Regions from separate parts of the Paraburkholderia sp. PREW-6R genome, predicted to be linked through region 1. Evidence: predicted binding sites of a transcription regulator. Region 1 holds the regulator's gene; each other region holds the start of a gene.

Region 1 (6,391 bases):
GAGAAGTTGTACTCGTTGTAGAGGATTTCGACGTGCAGCGGCATGGTGTCGGTCTGGCCGCGAATGTGGCCGGACACCACCGATACCGCGCCGAACTCACCCATTGCACGCGCATTGCACAGGATCACGCCATACAGCAGGCCCCATTTGACGTTCGGCAGCGTGACGCGGCGAAAGATCTGCCAGCCGGATGCGCCGAGCACGTGCGCCGCCTCTTCCTCGTCGTTGCCTTGCGCCTGCATCAGCGGAATCAGCTCGCGCGCCACGAACGGGAACGTGACGAAGATGGTGGCGAGTACGATGCCCGGCACCGCGAAGATGATCTGGATGTTGTGATCCTCCAGCCACGGCCCGAACCAGCCTTGCGCGCCGAACATCAGCACATAGATCAGGCCGGAGATCACGGGCGACACCGAGAACGGCAGATCGATCAGCGTCGTGAGCAGCGCCTTGCCGCGAAACTCGAATTTGGCGATGCACCACGACGCGGCCAGACCGAACACGAGATTCAATGGCACCGCGATCGCGGCGGTGATGACGGTCAGCTTGATCGCCGACAAAGCGTCCGGATCGGCGAGCGATTCCAGATAGAAACCCACGCCTTTGCTCAACGCCTGATAGAAAACGGCGACGAGCGGCACGACGAGAAAGAGCGCAAGAAACAGCAGCGCCACGCCCGTAAGCAGCCAGCGCACGACTGGCGCTTCGGTCACCGGATCGGGCCGGCGCGCGACGTTCAGCGGCGCGCGCGGCGCCACGGCCGCGGCCACGGCGGCTGTCGTACTGGCGTTATTCGGGCGATCAGCCTGACTTACCGGCTGATTCACGGGCTGATTCACCGGCTGATCGACGGGTTGATTCCGGGCCTGGTGGCTCATCGCGCACCTCCGCCGCTCGGCGGCCCATCTGCCGCGCTCTTTGCCGCGCTCTTTGCCATGTTGTCTGCCCCGCCATTGCCCGCAGCACCGGCAGCACCCGCAGCGCTCACATTAACGCTCGTCGCCACGTTCGACACGGCCGAAGCCACGCCCGCTGCCCCGCGCCCGGTGCGGCGCTGCAAATACCATTGCAGCGTGTTGATCAGCAGCAGCATCACGAACGACACCACCAGCATCACGACGGCGAGCGCGGTCGCACCCGCGTAGTCGTACTGTTCGAGCTTGGTGATGATCAGCAGCGACGTGATTTCGGATTTCATCGGCACGTTGCCCGCGATGAAAATCACCGAGCCGTATTCGCCGAGTGCACGGGCAAATGCCAGCGCGAAGCCCGTCAGCAAAGCCGGAAAGACGGCGGGCAGCACGACCCGGCGAAACGTCAGCCAGCGCGACGCGCCCAGGCACGCCGCGGCCTCTTCCTGCTCACGCTCGAACTCCTCGAGCACCGGCTGCACCGTGCGCACGACGAACGGCAAACCGATGAACGTCAGCGCGACCAGCACACCGGCCGGCGTGAATGCGATTTTGATGCCGAGCGGTTGCAGATACTGACCGATCCAGCCGTTGCCGGCGTACACGGCTGCGAGCGAAATGCCGGCCACGGACGTGGGCAACGCGAACGGCAGATCGACCACCGCGTCGACAATCCGCTTGAACGGAAACGTATAGCGCACCAGCACCCATGCGACCAGAAAGCCGAACACCGCATTGATCAGCGCGCCGCCCAGCGCCGAGAAAAACGTGAGCCGGTAGGACGCCAGCACGCGCGGCGAGCTGACGGCTCGGACGAACTGCGCCCAGTCGAGGGTGGCGGTTTTCAGAAAAGTCGCCGCAAGCGGAATCAGCACCACGAGGCTCAGGTAAGCCACCGTGATGCCGAGCGTCAGGCCAAAACCGGGCAACGCGCTCGGTTTTCGGAAGGTCAACGTGGTCATGCTGGGTACTCTTTCAGGTTAATGCCAGCCTGTTGCGGCCACCGGCCCCAAGCGGCCAGAAGCGCGCCCAAGGGCGCGCTCCGGTGTGACGCTCGACGCGTCGGTCGGCGCCGGCTGCGGCGCAGTTCCGTCATGGCGTCACTGCGGCTGGTAGATCGAATCGAACACGCCGCCGTCGGCAAAGTGCGTTTTCTGCGCGTTGGTCCATCCGCCGAACGAATCGTCGACCGTATAGAGCTTCAGCTTTGGAAACCTGGCAGTCAGCTCGGCCGGCACTTTGGTCGAACGCGGACGATAGAAGTTTTTCGCGGCGATCTCCTGGCCTTCCTCGCTATAGAGGAAGTTCAGATAGGCCTCGGCAACCTTGCGCGTGCCGTGCCGGTCGACCACCTTGTCCACCACCGCCACCGGCGGCTCGGCCAGAATGCTCACCGACGGCACTACGATCTCGAACTTGTCCGCGCCGAACTCCTTCTGCGACAGAAACGCCTCGTTTTCCCACGCGATCAGCACGTCGCCGATGCCGCGCTGCACGAAGCTGGTGGTCGCGCCGCGCGCGCCCGAATCCAGCACGCCGGCGTTCTTGTAAAGCTTGCCCACGAACTCCCTCGCCTTCTGGTCGTTGCCGCCCGGCTGATGTTCGGCGTACACCCACGCAGCCAGATAGTTCCAGCGCGCGCCGCCCGAAGTCTTCGGATTCGGTGTGACGATCGACACGCCCGGTTTGACGAGGTCATCCCAGTCCTTGATGTGCCTGGGGTTGCCCTTGCGCACCAGAAACACGATCGTCGACGTGTACGGCGACGCGTTGTCCGGCAGACGCTTCTGCCAGCCCTTGTCGATGAGACCCTTGCTGGCGAGCGCGTCGATGTCGTAGGCAAGCGCCAGCGTCACCACGTCGGCCTGCAAACCGTCGAGCACCGAGCGAGCCTGCGCGCCAGAACCGCCATGTGACTGTTTGAACGTGATCGTCTCGCCCGTTCTGGCTTTCCACGCTTTACCAAAAGCCGCGTTTTCGTCCTGATACAACTCCCGTGTCGGATCGTAGGACACGTTCAGCAACGTGGTATCCGCCGCCTGCGCCTGGGTGGCCGCGCCCAGTGCCGCGACCGCACCCGCGGCGCAGAATGCGAGCGCCGCGATCAGTTTTCCTGTTCTGCCTTTCAGCCCCGTGCCTTGATGGTTCATGCCAACTTTCTCCGCGTTGCGATGTGCTGAAGCTGCGTGTGATGTGTTTTTGTGTCGCCCTCACCTGTCTGGAGAAGCGACCCGCAGAGCAGTCTATCGAACGGCTTACATCATTAAAAATAATGTTTCTTCATGTTTTAATACGGAAAAGTGGTAACGACGGCGGCCGCCGGCGTTCATGCATCAAAGCCGCCGCTGGAGCGCCCGTGGACGGCGCTGCTGCGTCGCTCGCAGACAGGAACTTAAAGTAAAGCTTGAAATGCGCCGGATACTGTATAAAAATACAGTCACCTGTTCATCCATACAGTGGCGCCATGACCAAACTTACCGCACGACAGCAGCAGGTTTTCGATCTGATCCGCCGGGCAATTGAACGCACCGGCTTTCCGCCCACCCGCGCGGAAATCGCCGCCGAACTTGGGTTCAGCTCGGCGAACTCCGCAGAGGAGCATTTGAGAGCGCTTGCGCGCAAGGGCGTGATCGAACTCGCCGCGGGGGCGTCGCGCGGCATCCGCCTGCTGTCCACGCCGGAGGAGGCACCGCATCAGTTCACGTTGCCGCATGCCAGCATCATGCAACTGTCGTTGCCACTCATCGGCCGTGTCGCGGCGGGCAGTCCGATCCTTGCACAGGAACATATCTCTCAGCACTACGCGTGTGACCCGGCGCTGTTTTCGAGCAAGCCCGATTACCTGTTGAAGGTGCGCGGCCTGTCCATGCGTGACGCGGGAATTTTCGACGGCGACCTGCTTGCCGTCCAGAAGAAGAGCGAGGCGAAAGACGGCCAGATCATCATTGCCCGTCTCGGCGACGACGTGACCGTCAAACGCCTGAAGCGCCGGCCCAACGGGCTGGAACTGATTGCCGAGAACCCTGATTACGAGAATATCTTCGTCGAAACCGGCAGCGCGGAGTTTGCGCTCGAAGGGATCGCCGTCGGTCTGATCCGGCCTGGCGAGTTTTAAAGCAGCGGCTTTTGCGGCTTGCTGGTGGTGCCGACCGCGAGTTTGCGATGGTTGGTTATGGATCGGTCGTCGGCTGGCAATCGTCACCCTTTTCCCGTCATTGTCGCCTGCTTCATTACTGATCGAATCCCGTTTGCCCGGCGCCGCTAGCCTGCCGCTCGCTGCCCTGCCTGGTGCTCGGCTTCGCCGAACACAGTTGCCTCAACGTTGAATTGCCTGGAGAGTCTCATGGAACGTCTTGCCCGCCTGCTGCCCTTTCGCCAGTTTGGTCGCCTGCGCCATCTGCGCAAGCTCGTGCCCTGCTCGTTGACTGGCGCATCCAACGTGAGCACGCCTTCGCTGTTCGATCAGCCTGACGTCGCGATGCCCATGCTGCCGTCCGCGCTGCCGGCCTTTGCCCGGGTATCGTTGAACTCCGGCCTGAACACGGCCGAGCCCACGCGCCGGGCGCCGGTTCGGGTCTATCACGGGCCGTCGCGGCTCATCATGGTCGGCACGATGGACGCGGTATGCCGGATGATCGACCGCTGCATCGCAGACGAAGCCAACGTGCACGGCGCGGTGTTCGAATCCTGAGCACGGCGGCAATCAACGAACCGGGACTGGTAGGTAAGGGATCGTTTTGGCGTGGTCGAGGTCCACGTTAGATCCCACCTCACGGAGAGTGTCATTCGATGACAGTTCCAACAAGCACGAGTCCTGGCACGAGGCGTGGCACAAAGCGCGCGCTTATGGCCGCGCTGGTTGCGGTCGTGGTGATCGCGGCGTTAGGGCTGGGTTATGCGTCGCCGTATATTGCGTTGAATAACCTCAAACGCGCTGCGGACGCTCGCGACGCGGCAACCGTGAACCAGTACGTCGATTTTCCGGCCTTGCGCGACAGCCTCAAGCAGCAGGTGACCGCACTTTTGACCCGGCGGCTCGACGCGCAGAGCAATGGCAATCCGTTGGCTGCGATTGGCGCGATGATCGGCGTAGCGCTGGTCGGTCCGCTGGTGGACGCCTACGCCACACCGGATGGCGTCGCCGCGTTGCTCAATGGGATGCCGCCGCGTGGCAACCCTGGCGAGCGGCCGCAGGCGCCGCCGTTATCGTCGTCGCCGGCCGACAATCCGCAGGCGGCGACGCCGGTGACGCCAGCCGGCCCCGCTGCAGGCAACAATTCAAGCAACGGCGCGGCGAACAATGGCATTGGCAATGGCGCGGGCAACAACATGGCCGACAATCCAGCCGCCAACAGCAACACGCCGCCGCAGCCGCCGCAAACCACGGCTGGCTATCGGGGCATCAATGAATTTGTGGTCACCTACCAGCACGGCGCGGGCGACGCGCGTTATTCGGCGATCTTCCAGCGCGAAGGCCTGTTCACGTGGAAACTGGCGGCAGTCAACCTGAACGAATAAGTCTTTGAAATCCGCGCGCTCTGGAGCTTCCGGAGCGCGCCGTAGGCAGCAGTGCAATCCAGCCGTCAGGCCGCCGCCTGCTGTTGCTCCTGTGCCGAAGAGCACGCCACCAGAATGCTGCACGATATACGGTCGAGCAGCGGCGTGTTCCCCGCGCCCATCCACCATCGCGATAAGCCGGTACGGCAACGGTGGCCAACCACTACGAGGTCGACATGCAACTCGTTCGCAAGATTTGCGATTTCGTCGATCGGGTGGCCGAATGCGAAGTGGCCCTGCGCGGTCACCCCTCGCTCGGTCAGCCAGTCCACGCCCTCCTGAAGAATATCGCGCGCGGTTTTCTCGAAGCTGCCGCAGGCGACGTCGGTCAGCAGGCCCGCGCTTTGCGCAATGCTCGAACGCATATCGACGACAGACAGTAAATGCGTCTCCGCTTTGAGGTCCAAGGCCAAGTCCGCGCCGCAGCGTAACGCCTTGCGGCCCTCGCGCGAGCCGTCGTAGCACAGCAGGATTTTTTGGTAGCTCGCCATGATTTTCTCCCTTCGCGCAAAGCGCGCGTTGTCAATCAATCATGGTGCGCCGCAATTCAGCTTGCAAGGGATGGAAAACGCCAGGTGTGCGCCGCCAGACGCCAGACACATGCGGCCCGGCCCGCGGACTTTTTCCCACGCTGGCGGCCGGCCCGCCAGCCCTCCTTACCGCGCAGGGTGAAGCACCCGCGCTCGGCGGTTTGCGGCGCTGCGCGACGGCCGGCACGCCACGCTACGCAACCCTGGCGCCGCCGTGGTGCGAACCGCTTTACAGTTGCATCTGCATCTGCATCTTCAGCAACCATCACGCAGACGACTGGACGAAGCGCACCGACGCTTACCCCGGTCAGCCCAGGAGACTTTCGTTCCATGTCCGAAGTTGCCATCCAGTTTCAGAACGTCAGAAAGCGCTACGGCGACAAAACGGTCGTA
Region 2 (6,391 bases), on a different replicon from region 1:
GCGAAGAGGTCGCGAGTGAGGGTGATGTCGAACATGGAATGCTCGCCGAACTGCTCGGCAAGCGCGACGAAATGCATTGCGTCGAAGAAAAAGCGCAGCGACGCCTCGTCGATGGACAGCGGAGCCTCCGCGAGCTGATCCGTGACCGCGCCGATCAGATTCTGGGCGGCGGCGAGCAGCTTGCCGGGCACCTCCGGATAGACCTGGTAAGTCTGGGTCTGCGTGCGTTTGACGGCATTCCATTCGCGCTGCAAGCGTTCGAGCGGTTTGCGCAACGTGGGCGGCGCCGACTTGCGCGCGAGCCGGAACGCGCCCTGGTCGAGTGACGCCGTATACATGCGGCGCGCGCGCTCGAGCAGATTATGCGCTTCGTCCACCAGCACGCCGACGCGCCACTGGTTGATCTGCGTGAGCGCGTACAGCATCGCGTTGCTGTCGAAGTAGTAGTTGTAATCGCCGACCACCACGTCCGCCCAGCGGGTCAGCTCCTGCGCCAGATAATACGGACAGACCTCGTGCGCGAGCGCCGCTTCGCGCACCGCGGCACGATTCAAGCGGGCGCCGGCGAGCGCCGCGCTGCGCGCCGCGTCGAGCCGGTCATAGAAACCGCGCGCAAGTGGACAGGACTCGCCGTTGCACGCTTTGTCCGGATGCTCGCAGGCCTTGTCGCGCGCCACCAGTTCGAGCGTTCTTAACGGCAACACGGCGCTCCGGTGCAGCGTTTCGATCGCGTCGAGCGCCAGTGCGCGGCCCGGCGTTTTCGCGGTCAGAAAGAACACCCGGTCGATCTGTTCCGACGCGCACGCCTTGAGCAACGGAAAAATCGTCGCGAGCGTCTTGCCGATGCCCGTAGGCGCCTGCGCCATCAATGGCTTGCCGTCGCGCGCCGCGCGATACACCGAGACCGCCAGCTCACGCTGCCCGCTGCGGAACTGGCCATGCGGGAACTGCAACGCACCGAGCGCCGCGTTGCGCGCCGCGCGATGCGCCTCTTCCTGCACGGCCCAGTCGAGAAAGCGCTCGCATTGTTCGACGAAGAAAATCTCCAGATCGCGTGCGCTGTGCGTTTGCGTGAGCAGCGTTTCCTTCTGGCTGCCGATATCGAAGTACACCAGCGCGATCGTCATGTCTGCGAGGCCGCGCGCGCGACACATCAAATGCCCGTACACGAGCGCCTGTGCCCAATGCAGCGTGCGGTGATTCGCGGGCATCCGTTCGAGATCGCCGCGATGAGTCTTCACCTCTTCGAGCCGGTTCGCCACCGGATCGTAACCGTCCGCGCGGCCGCGCACCGTGAGGCCGCGATGCGTGCCCGTCAGCGTGATTTCGGTCTGGTAGCCGCCTGCACGCCGCCCCGCGACCGTGACGTGCCCGGCCATGCCTTCGAGCGACGTGGGCGCGGGCGTGAAGCGCAGATCGAGATCGCCGCGCCTTGCGGTGAACTCGCACAGGGCGCGCACGGCGACCATATAGGTCATGCGGCCACCTCGGTCGGGCTCATTGCCCGATCGGCGTCTTGCGGGATGGCCTCTTCGGCCCAGCGCACATCCAGCACGCGAACCGGCATGCCATGCTCGACGCAGTAGGCAAGCCAGCGAATCTGGTTGTCCTGCAGACGGTCGCCAGGCCCCTTCACCTCGATCAGTTCATAGCGCCGTTCGTTCGGCCAGAAGCGGATCAGGTCCGGCAAGCCCGACCGGTTGCCGCGCACGTCACGCAACAGACGTTCGAACCAGAGCTTCAGGTGCGCGGCCGGCAGGCAATCGAGCGCCAGCGTCATCAGCTCCGGTGTGAGCAGCCCCCAGAACACGAACGGCGATTGCAGGCCGGCCTTGCCGTGCCAATGCCGCAGAATGGTCTCGCGATACGCTCCACCATCGAGTTGCGCGAGACATGCGGCAAATTGCGTGGCGCGGCGCGTATAAAAGTCCGGCGCGTGCAGATCGGCGGGACCGCGCTGGAACGGATGAAAAAATGCGCCAGGCAGCGCCGCAAAAACCGGCTCCCAGCACAGCAGCCCGAACAGCGAATTGATCAGCGCGTTTTCGACGTAATGCACGGGCGCGGTGTCGCTCGTCAAATGCTCGCGTGCGACGTATTCGACCGCTTGCGGCGTGCCCGGCTTTGGCAGCACCACCATGCTGCGCTCGACCGCCCGCGCCGCGGGCGCCCTGACCGGCGTCTCACCGCGCTTGCGCCGCAAACGCGGCAGCATGCGCGCGATACGCTGTGCTTCCTCTTCGCTTTCGGGCGATGCCGCGGCCTGCTGCGCGAGCGCGAGCGCTTCGTCGAAGCGCTCGCTGCGTTCGAGCACCCGCATGCGCCGGTGCCGCGCGCCGGGCCACGCACTCGTTTCGTACACAGCAAGCGCGGTAGGCCATTGCTGCCGACGCTCGCAATGGTAGCCAATGCGAAAAAGCAGCTTGGCCCGGCGTGTTTCGAGCCACGCATTCGAGGTTTCAATCGCGCCGACGGCCGTGACCAGTTCACGGATCGCCTCGTGCTCCGCGCCTGGATCGCCGGCCGGCAGCCGGTCGAGCGCTTCGCGACAGGCGTGCAGCGCGAGATAGATGTCGACATCGGCACGCTGCTGGAACGCGCGCGACGACGCGGCGAACGCCACTTTTTCGTACTGGAAGATGCCAAGGTCGGCGAGGACGAACTCCGACCATTCCTGGCGCAGATTGCCGAAAAACATCAGCCGTAGCCGCTCGCACAGCGGCGCGATCGCAACATGCAGGACGCGGTCGCTGGTGCCGGCGTGCCACAACGAAAGCGGGCGCGCCGCGCCATGCTGCGGCTCGCTGCCCGCTTCGCGTTCGACCGCGTAGAACGGGCGCAGCGCGTCCAGCAGCTCCGGTTTGCGCAGGTTCTTTGCGCCGGGAATCAACGCGAGCGTGTCCGCGAAAATGACCAGCAATTCGGCGCGCGGCGTGAGCGCGAACAGCTCGTCGAGTGTCAGCGCGGGTTCGGTGTCGATCCAGCGCAGCGCGCTGAGCGGCGTGCCGGCCTGCAGCGGACAGCCGATCTCGTCGTAAGCGAGACGGCTGGCGCGAAACAGCGTGCCTTTACGCATGAGCATGCGCACGAGCAGCGCGCGGGCTGCTTGCGGCAAAGCCGCGAAATCGCGCATGAAGCCACGTTCGCCTGCATCGAGCAGATCGTCGTAGCGCTCGGCGAGCCACGCAAGCGCGCGCTCGAAGTTCTGCAGATAGTAAGGAACGCCGGAGCGCATGTCGGGCGGAAATGGTGCTGCCACGGCGATTTGCTGGACCTGTATGGATGTACAGTGATGATAGCAAAGAGTGGTGGCAGGTTGAAGGAATCGACGCGTGCCCAGGCTGTGCGCTTGAGGTTCAGGCTGGCAGCAGGGCTCGTTCATCTCTCGAACGCTCGGCGAATCGAGCATAAAATTGTAAAACCGTCAGACGACCCACCTGAACGCCAGCCGCCGTCCAGCGTTCCTTGATTCCCACCTCAAAACCCATGTCCGAAGCCATCGACTACCTGAACCCCGCCCTGCCTCCCGACCTGCGGCTTGTCTCCATGCCCGTGGTCGACGCGACCCCGGCCACGCTGAAGCATTTCGGCAGACTCGTCGCGGAGCCGGGCGACTGCACAATCGAGATCGTTCAGTGGCCGGCAACCGGATCGCGGCCCATCGATGCCGGCACAGGCGACGAAGCCGGCACGACCGAAGGCACGTTCGTCAGCGAATGGCGCGGCGACATTCTGTACGGTCGCAATGAGGCCGTGGGGGGCAACTACATCCTTGCGTATGCGAAAGAGCCCGAAGCCGCACGCGAAGACCACGCAAACGCGCCAGAGCGCATGTTGCTGTGGCACGCGAACTATCACCCCGACGGCGGCCAGCTCTTCTTTCCGCTCGAGGGCCGCCCCTTCTACGTGCCGCTCGCGCTACCCGGCGACGACATCGCGCCAGAAAGCTTCGTGTGCTTCCGCTTCGACGGAACACAGGGTCTTTACATCCATCCGGGCATCTGGCATGAGGGCGTGTTCACGCTCAGCGGAACACAGCGCTTTTTCGACAAACAGGGCGCCGTGCATGCGCGCGTTTCCGTCGACTTTGCGCGCGAATTCGGTTGTCTGCTCGAAGCGCCGATCGTCGCCGCGAAAGCCTGAAATAGAGCGACGGCGTCGCCGGCATCGAAATCGGCGTACCAGGCGCCTGCTCACCCGGCGAGCCACATTACCGTCAGCGAGCGTACGCCCTGCGCGCCGCGAATCAGCACGCCTTCGATATCCGCTGTCGCAGACGGTCCGGTCACGAGCGCCGCATAGCGCGCTTCGCGGAAGTCGTCGCGGCGGTACACATCCTGCAAGCCGTCGAGTAATTCAGCAGGATCCAGTAGCACGACCAGATGCTGGACGATGTAACCCAATGCGTTGACCACGTACTCGCGCTCGCTGAACCACACCGAACCGGTTTCCGCGACGCCAAAGCGCGCCCGCACCACGCCGACATCGATATCCTGCAACGACGCCGGCTCCGTGTCCGCGGTCAACGTGCGCGTACCGGTCACTTCCCACGTCGCCGACGCAATCGACGCCGCCTCGCCAAAGCGTTCGCGAATCAGCGTAGCGACCTCATTCGCGTTGGCCGCATATACGCAGGTGCCGCCCATGGCCTGCAATGCCGCTGTGAAACGCTCGCGCAGATCGCCGCCCACGGGGTCGAAGAGCGGCACGTCGGGCCTTGGCCGCGCGGCCGGTTGCGCCGCGCGCACCTTTGCAAGAAACGCTTCACGCGTTGCCATTGCCGCCTCCGCGATTCTTTTTGTACCACGCGTGGAAGGTCTGCGTGGGCGCCTCGGGCAATTCACGCTGCCGCCCCCAGATATTGAGCGGGTTATACAGAACGAAATTCGGCAAGCGCCGCAGCGCGCTACTCATCGACGACACCGTTGCGCGGTACAACGTGGGGCTTGCAAGCAGCCGCCCGGCCATCTTCAACACTTCCTGCTTGACGAACGGCACTTCGTGGCGCTCTGCGATCACCGCACGCCACTTGTAGATCTGCTCGTGAATATTGATCTTCACGGGACACACGTTCGTGCAGCTGCCGTTTAACGTCGACGCGAAAGGCAGCGCGCTGTACCGCTTCAGGTCGAACGTGGGATTGATGATCGCGCCGATCGGTCCCGAGTACGTGCCGCCGTAAGACAAGCCGCCGCTCCTGCGGTACACCGGGCACGTGTTCATGCACGCACCGCAGCGAATGCACTTGAGCGAGTACCAGAAGTCTTCCATCGCCAGGCGCTCGGAGCGCCCATGATCGACGAGGATGTAATGCATCTGCGTGCCGCGACGCGGCGCGCGAAAGTGCGACGTGTACTGCGTGATCGGCGAGCCGAGCGCGCTGCGCGACAGCATGCGCACGAACACGCCGAGATCGGACACCTTCGGAATCAGCTTCTCGATACCAATCGACGCGATATGCAACGGCGGCACGTTCGCCGACAGATCCGCGTTGCCTTCGTTCGTACACACGACGACCGTGCCCGTCTCCGCCACCGCGAAATTGCAACCAGTCATGCCGGCCGTTTTCTCGCGCACGAAATAGGGCCGCGTGTTCATCCGCTGGCTCTCGGCGAGATAGTGAATGTCGCTATTCTTCGGGTCCGTGCCAATGGTGCGCCCGAACAGTTCGGCGACGTCGGCGCGCAGCTTGTGCACCGCAGGCACCACCATGTGGCTCGGGTCCTGATGGTCGAGCTGCTGGATGCGCTCGCCGAGATCGGTTTCCATGACCGTGATGCCGCGCGGCTCCAGGTATTCGCGCATCTTGCATTCGTCGGTCAGCATCGACTTGCTCTTGACGAGCGTGGTCATGCCGCGCTCGGACATGATCTTGTGCACGAGCGCATTGTGTTCTTCCGCGGTGGCCGCCCAATGCACGGTTACGCCATTCGCTTCGGCGGCCGCCGCGAACTGTTCGAGATAGGAGGACAGATTCGACAGCGTATGTTCCTTGATGCCCGACGCGAGTTCGCGCAACGTTTCCCATTCGGCAATGCCGTGCGCCTGCACATCACGCTTCTGACGCAGATCCCACAGACGCCTGTCGTGAAACGCAACATGCTCTGTCTTGCTGATGAAAGCGCCTGCCGCCTTCGCGTGGTCGATCCGGCTCATGCGCGTGCTCCATTGAGGACCTGCGCGATGTGAATGAAGCGCGCATCAGCTTTCATGCGTTCGGCGCAGCCTTGCTGATGCATCAGACACGACATGTCGCCCGATACGATGTATTCGGCGCCCGCGTTCAGGTGGTCGCGCACCTTGTCCTGCCCCATGCGAACCGAGACAGGCTCTTCGGTAACCGAGAACGTGCCGCCGAATCCGCAGCATTCGTCGGGCCGCGCGGGTGTCA
Region 3 (6,391 bases), 1.4 Mb from region 1:
CGTTCACCGGATGAATCTGACGTGCCAGCACATAGGCGTCGGTTTCGAGCGCGCGGTCGAACGGCCCGTTCGCGATCGACTTGGCGACCAGATAAGTGACCGCGAGACTCATCGGCCATAACAGCAGCAGCGGGGCCAGCATCCAGTCGAGAATCTCGCCGAACAGCGAGCGCGGGCGCGCTTCGGCGGCCTCGGTTTCGTCCGGCGGCGCGAATGGATTGGCGTAGCGCTCGTCGCGCGCCTCGTCCAGGTCCGCCGCGCGCGCCGTGGCGCGATCTGCGCGTGCGGACATGAGTGCGCTCTACTTGTAGTGATGACTCGCCGGCGGCGCGCCCGGCGAAGGCGCGGCAGGCGGTTCGGGCTCGGCGGCCTGCGCCTGCGCGGCAAGGGCGGCGGCGCTCACAGCCGCCGGCGAAGCGGCCTTCTCGAGGCAATAGCCGAGGCCGCGCACAGTGATGATGCGCACGCCGCTCGGCTCGATTTTCCTGCGCAGCCGGTGCACATATACCTCGATTGCGTTATTGCTCACTTCCTCGCCCCATTCGCACAGATGGTCGACGAGTTGCTCCTTCGAAACCAGCCGGCCGATTCGTTGCAACAGTACTTCGAGCAAGCCGAGTTCGCGCGCCGACAGGTCGATCACCTGCTCGTTGACATAGGCGATCCGGCCAACCTGGTCGAACGAAAGCGAGCCGTGCCGCACGACTGTCGGGCCGCCACCCGCGCCGCGCCGGGTCAACGCGCGCACGCGCGCTTCCAGCTCGTTCAGCGCAAAGGGTTTGGCCATGTAATCGTCGGCGCCCAGATCAAGACCTTTGACGCGTTCGTCGACGCTGTCCGCCGCGGTCAGAATCAGCACCGGCAGGTTCGAATTGCGGGCGCGCAGGCGGCGCAGCACGTCGAGGCCGGACATGCGCGGCAGGCCCAGATCGAGGATCAACAGGTCGAACGTCTGCATGGAAAGGGCGGTGTCGGCTTCGACGCCGTTCTTCACATGATCGACGGCATAGGCCGATTGGCGGAGTGATCGAACCAGACCGTCCGCGAGTATGCTGTCGTCTTCGGCAATCAGAATTCGCATGATGCGTCAGCCTGCCTTGCCGGCACTTTGGGTGTCCCCGCGGCGCACAGCGGTCTCCGAAAATAATTTGGGTAGTTCCGGGCAGCACGACAGTAAAAATGCGTGTTCGCATGAGAATCGCGCTTGCCAAAACTACTGTTTTTTTATACAGTGTCTGAGTTTCGTGTGCTGTCCGCTAAAAACGCGCCGCACACCTGCCTCAGACGCCGTTCATCATAGCAAAGGACGATTCATGGAAGAAAGCAAGAAAGGCTCGGCTGGACTGACTGCTGAAAAGAGCAAGGCACTGGCTGCCGCACTCGCGCAGATCGAAAAACAGTTCGGCAAAGGGTCGGTCATGCGGCTCGGCGCAGGTGAGGTGGTCGAAGACATCCAGGTGGTCTCAACCGGATCGCTCGGACTCGACATCGCGCTGGGCGTCGGCGGTTTGCCGCGTGGCCGTGTGGTTGAGATTTATGGTCCGGAATCGTCGGGTAAAACCACGCTGACGCTGCAAGTCGTCGCGGAAATGCAAAAGCTGGGTGGCACGGCAGCGTTTATCGACGCGGAACACGCGCTGGATATCCAGTACGCGGGCAAGCTCGGCGTGAACGTGAACGATCTGCTGGTTTCGCAGCCGGACACAGGCGAACAGGCGCTCGAAATCGCGGACGCGCTGGTGCGTTCGGGCTCGATCGACATGATCGTGATCGACTCGGTCGCGGCACTCGTGCCGAAAGCGGAAATCGAAGGCGAAATGGGCGACTCGCTGCCGGGTTTGCAAGCGCGCCTGATGTCGCAGGCGCTGCGCAAGCTGACCGGCACGATCAAACGCACGAACTGCCTCGTCATCTTCATCAACCAGATCCGCATGAAGATCGGCGTGATGTTCGGCAATCCGGAAACCACCACCGGTGGTAACGCGCTGAAGTTTTACGCGTCGGTGCGCCTGGACATTCGCCGGATCGGTTCGATCAAGAAGAATGATGAAGTGATCGGCAATGAAACCCGCGTGAAGGTCGTGAAGAACAAGGTGTCGCCGCCTTTCCGCGAAGCGATTTTCGACATTCTGTACGGCGAAGGTATCTCGCGCCAGGGCGAAGTTATCGACCTGGGCGTATCGGCCAAGATCGTCGACAAGGCCGGCGCCTGGTATAGCTACAACGGCGAACGGATTGGTCAGGGCAAGGACAATGCGCGCGAATTCCTGCGCGAAAATCCGGACATCGCTCGTGAAATCGAAAATCGCATTCGCGAATCGCTCGGCGTGAACGCCATGGCGGAAGCCGTGACCGGCGCAGGCGCCGAAGTCGCGGACGAAGAGTAACTATCACGTGACACGCAAGGGTTGGCCGCTGTCTGATACCGGACGCAGTGCGGCGGCCCTGCGTGAAGGTGAGAACGATCCAGATAATCCGGCTTTAGACCAGGCCGATCCATTTGAATCGTTCGATGCACACGACCGCGCTGCGGGCCGCAGCCCTCAGCGTGCGCACTTTCAGACCTCTCCACCTGCTGGCTCGGGCTCTTCGGAGACCACCTACACACGCTCGCGTCGTGTCCCCGGCGAAACGAAGCCCGGGCAAGACGACACCAGGAAATCCCAACGCCCGGCACGGTCGCTAAAAGGTCGCGCACTCGGCTACCTGTCGCGCCGCGAATATAGTCGCGCTGAACTGTCGCGCAAGTTGAAACCGTTCGTTGAAGAAAGCGATTCGCTCGACACGTTGCTCGATCAACTCGAAGCGGAGAACTGGCTGTCCGATTCGCGTTTCGCGGAGAGTCTGATTCATCGCCGCTCGTCGCGGCTGGGCGCGAGCCGGATCGTCGGCGAACTGAAGCAGCATGCGGTGGACCCGACGCTGGTAGAAGAGGCTAGCGCGCAATTGCGCGAAACCGAACTTGCCCGCGCTCAGGCGGTATGGCGCAAGAAATTCGGCGAACTGCCGCATACGCAGGCGGACAGGGCGAAGCAGGCGCGCTTTCTGGCATCGCGCGGATTCTCCGGCGCCACGATCGGCAAAATCCTCAAGGGAATCGACGACGACTGGGTTGAAGAATAACGTCCCGTTCGGCCGTCCTGTTTGGCGAGTTTCGGGCATCCAGTCGGCATGCGTGCGCTCCCGACTGAACTGTCTCGCCGCGCGATCCGCGAAGCCCGTTTGGCGCAAGGTATCCCGCATCCAGGCTGACGCACGAAGGCCTGCGCGTTTGGCCTGTCCCAAATACCCAGTATGCTAAAATTCGTGGGTTTTCCAATCCGGCCTTTCCCTTCCCATGCCGCTCTCCCAGCCCGTGTCCCGACAATTGCGCCACCGTCGCGCAATCAGAGCGGAAGCTTATGAGCGAGCGGATGGCCTGTGGGATGTGGAAGCATGCCTGACCGACCAGAAACCGCGCGACGTGGTGCTTGCGTCGGGGGTCCGGCCCAATGGTCAGCCGATCCATGAACTCTGGCTTCGCATCACCATCGATCGCAAGCTCAATGTCGTGGACGCCGAGGCGTCGTCCGACTGGATGCCCTATCCAGGGTTATGCCAGGCCAGCAATCCCGCCTATCGTGCCCTTATCGGGCTCAATCTCCGTCACAACTTTCGCCGCGAGGCTGCCCGCTTGCTGGGTGGCACCGTGGGTTGCACGCATCTCACCGAGTTGTGCGCGGTTTTGCCGACCGCCGCGATTCAGGCATTCGCCGGCGACGTGTGGAATACCGATCGAGGCGCCCCAGGCGCGGACACCAGTTCAGGAGACGAATCGCCTGCCGGCACAGGCGAGCATTTCAACGACAAGCCGCCATTCCAGTTGGGACGCTGCCATGCGCTGCGTTTCGACGGCGAGGCGGTGCAAGAGTTTTATCCGCGCTGGTATGGCCACGCTCCGTATAAAGCGGATCGTGCAGCATCGTCAGGCGACGGGGCGGCCCGCCAGACAGGCGAGGGCGGCAATGCGTCCGGCATGAACGACGGCAGCGGAAACGAAGTTCAATCCAACTCTCAGACTGAAGGGAATCACGCATGAAGATTCACGAGTACCAGGGTAAGGAAATCCTGCGGAAATTCGGCGTCGCGGTACCGCGCGGCAAGCCGGTCTTCTCGGTGGATGATGCGGTCAAGGCCGCGGAAGAGCTCGGTGGCCCGGTATGGGTCGTAAAGGCTCAGATCCACGCGGGTGGCCGTGGCAAGGGCGGCGGCGTGAAGGTCGCCAAGTCGCTGGATCAGGTTCGCGAGTACTCGGAACAGATCCTCGGCATGCAGCTCGTCACGCACCAGACCGGTCCGGAAGGCCAGAAGGTGAATCGTCTGCTGATCGAAGAAGGCGCTGACATCAAGAAGGAACTGTATGTCGGCCTCGTGATCGATCGCGTTTCGCAGAAGATCGTCGTGATGGCGTCGAGCGAAGGCGGCATGGACGTCGAAGAAGTCGCGGAAAAGACGCCCGAGCTGATTCACAAGGTCGCTGTCGATCCGGCAACGGGCCTGAAAGACGCGGAAGCGGACGACCTCGCGAAGAAAATTGGCGTGCCCGACGCATCGATCCCGCAAGCGCGCGCGATCCTGCAAGGTCTGTACAAGGCATTCTGGGAAACCGACGCGTCGCTGGCCGAAATCAACCCGCTGATCCTGACCGGCGACGGCAAGGTGATCGCGCTCGACGCCAAGTTCAACTTCGATTCGAACGCACTGTTCCGTCACCCGGAAATTGTCGCGTATCGTGATCTGGACGAAGAAGATCCGGCTGAAGTCGAAGCGTCGAAGTTCGACCTCGCGTACATCTCGCTCGACGGCAACATCGGCTGCCTCGTGAACGGCGCGGGCCTCGCCATGGCAACGATGGACACCATCAAGCTGTTCGGCGGCGAACCGGCGAACTTCCTGGACGTTGGCGGTGGCGCCACGACCGAGAAGGTCACGGAAGCGTTCAAGATCATGCTGAAGAACCCGAACCTGACCGCGATTCTGGTCAACATTTTCGGCGGCATCATGCGCTGCGACGTGATCGCGGAAGGCGTGATCGCGGCGTCGAAGGCCGTGTCGCTGAAGGTGCCGCTCGTGGTCCGCATGAAGGGCACGAACGAAGACCTGGGCAAGAAGATGCTCGCCGAATCCGGCCTGCCGATCATCGCGGCAGACAGCATGGAAGAAGCGGCTCAGAAGGTCGTCGCGGCTGCTGCGGGCAAGGCGTAAGCCGCCTCCCACGGCATTCACCAGGATTACGAATGGCGGCGCGTCGGCGGCGCGGGGCAAAGAACATCCCGCCGCGACGCAACGATTGCGACGCCAAACGAACAGAGGTCAATACATGTCGATTCTGATTAACAAAGACACCAAGGTCATCACGCAGGGCATCACCGGCAAGACCGGTCAGTTCCACACGCGTGCTTGCCGCGAGTATGCAAACGGCCGCGAAGCGTATGTTGCAGGCGTGAACCCGAAGCGTGCCGGCGAAGATTTCGAAGGCATTCCGATCTACGCCAGCGTTGCAGAAGCCAAGGCTGAAACGGGCGCGACCGTCTCGGTCATTTATGTTCCGCCAGCGGGCGCTGCTGCTGCGATCTGGGAAGCCGTCGAGGCCGACCTGGACCTCGCGATCTGTATCACGGAAGGGATTCCTGTCCGTGACATGATCGAGCTGAAGGCTCGTATGCGCGCTGAAAACCGCAAGACGCTGCTGCTCGGACCGAACTGCCCGGGCACAATCACGCCGGACGAACTGAAGATCGGCATCATGCCGGGTCACATCCACCGCAAGGGCCGTATCGGCGTCGTGTCGCGTTCGGGCACGCTGACGTATGAAGCAGTCGGCCAGTTGACGGCGATCGGTCTCGGCCAGTCGTCGGCAGTCGGTATTGGCGGCGACCCGATCAACGGTCTGAAGCACATCGACGTGATGAAGATGTTCAACGACGATCCGGAAACGGACGCCGTCATCATGATCGGCGAGATCGGCGGTCCGGACGAAGCGAATGCTGCGGAGTGGATCAAGGACAACATGAAGAAGCCGGTGGTGGGCTTCATCGCCGGTGTTACGGCGCCTCCGGGCAAGCGCATGGGCCACGCCGGCGCGCTGATCTCGGGCGGTGCGGATACGGCCGAGGCGAAGCTGGAAATCATGGACGCGTGCGGCATCAAGGTGACGAAGAACCCGTCTGAAATGGCGCGTCTTCTGAAGGCCATGCTGTAAATCGAAATTCGCGTGCGGTAGCGGCGCGATTTTTGGTACGCTTACGGAATCCTTTCGTGAGCACGCGGTCCTAAAAGCGGGGGAGTTCAGACTCTCCCGCTTTTTTATTGGCCGCGTGCCGGATTCCTTCTTCTTACTCCTCATGCTCGA

The links. Region 1 encodes LexA, which represses DNA repair genes until DNA is damaged. Its sites were predicted from a motif close to ACTGTATNNNNATACAGT; they were not measured.
Region 2: a site for LexA is predicted at 3,274-3,291, ahead of AAGS40_RS18815 (VRR-NUC domain-containing protein). Genes of this name have one in related genera too.
Region 3: a site for LexA is predicted at 1,216-1,233, ahead of recA (recombinase RecA). Genes of this name have one in related genera too.

The regions. Positions count from the first base shown of each region.
Region 1 covers NZ_CP155073.1:1,420,881-1,427,271, reverse strand. The annotation lists gene cysW (sulfate ABC transporter permease subunit CysW) at 1-878, opposite strand, end outside; partial or broken gene cysT (sulfate ABC transporter permease subunit CysT) at 1,037-1,873, opposite strand; gene AAGS40_RS06180 (sulfate ABC transporter substrate-binding protein) at 2,012-3,061, opposite strand; gene lexA (transcriptional repressor LexA) at 3,376-4,026, shown strand; gene AAGS40_RS06170 (hypothetical protein) at 4,255-4,602, shown strand; gene AAGS40_RS06165 (DUF2939 domain-containing protein) at 4,758-5,429, shown strand; gene AAGS40_RS06160 (universal stress protein) at 5,495-5,959, opposite strand; gene nodI (nodulation factor ABC transporter ATP-binding protein NodI) at 6,329-6,391, shown strand, end outside.
Region 2 covers NZ_CP155074.1:785,657-792,047, reverse strand. The annotation lists gene AAGS40_RS18820 (ATP-dependent DNA helicase) at 1-1,478, opposite strand, end outside; gene AAGS40_RS18815 (VRR-NUC domain-containing protein) at 1,475-3,235, opposite strand; gene AAGS40_RS18810 (ureidoglycolate lyase) at 3,487-4,143, shown strand; gene AAGS40_RS18805 (LUD domain-containing protein) at 4,194-4,778, opposite strand; gene AAGS40_RS18800 (lactate utilization protein B) at 4,765-6,156, opposite strand; gene AAGS40_RS18795 ((Fe-S)-binding protein) at 6,153-6,391, opposite strand, start outside.
Region 3 covers NZ_CP155073.1:2,775,219-2,781,609, reverse strand. The annotation lists gene AAGS40_RS12140 (sensor histidine kinase N-terminal domain-containing protein) at 1-292, opposite strand, end outside; gene AAGS40_RS12135 (response regulator transcription factor) at 302-1,081, opposite strand; gene recA (recombinase RecA) at 1,314-2,387, shown strand; gene recX (recombination regulator RecX) at 2,395-3,123, shown strand; gene AAGS40_RS12120 (DUF2889 domain-containing protein) at 3,338-4,078, shown strand; gene sucC (ADP-forming succinate--CoA ligase subunit beta) at 4,075-5,244, shown strand; gene sucD (succinate--CoA ligase subunit alpha) at 5,360-6,241, shown strand; gene AAGS40_RS12105 (TerC family protein) at 6,384-6,391, shown strand, end outside.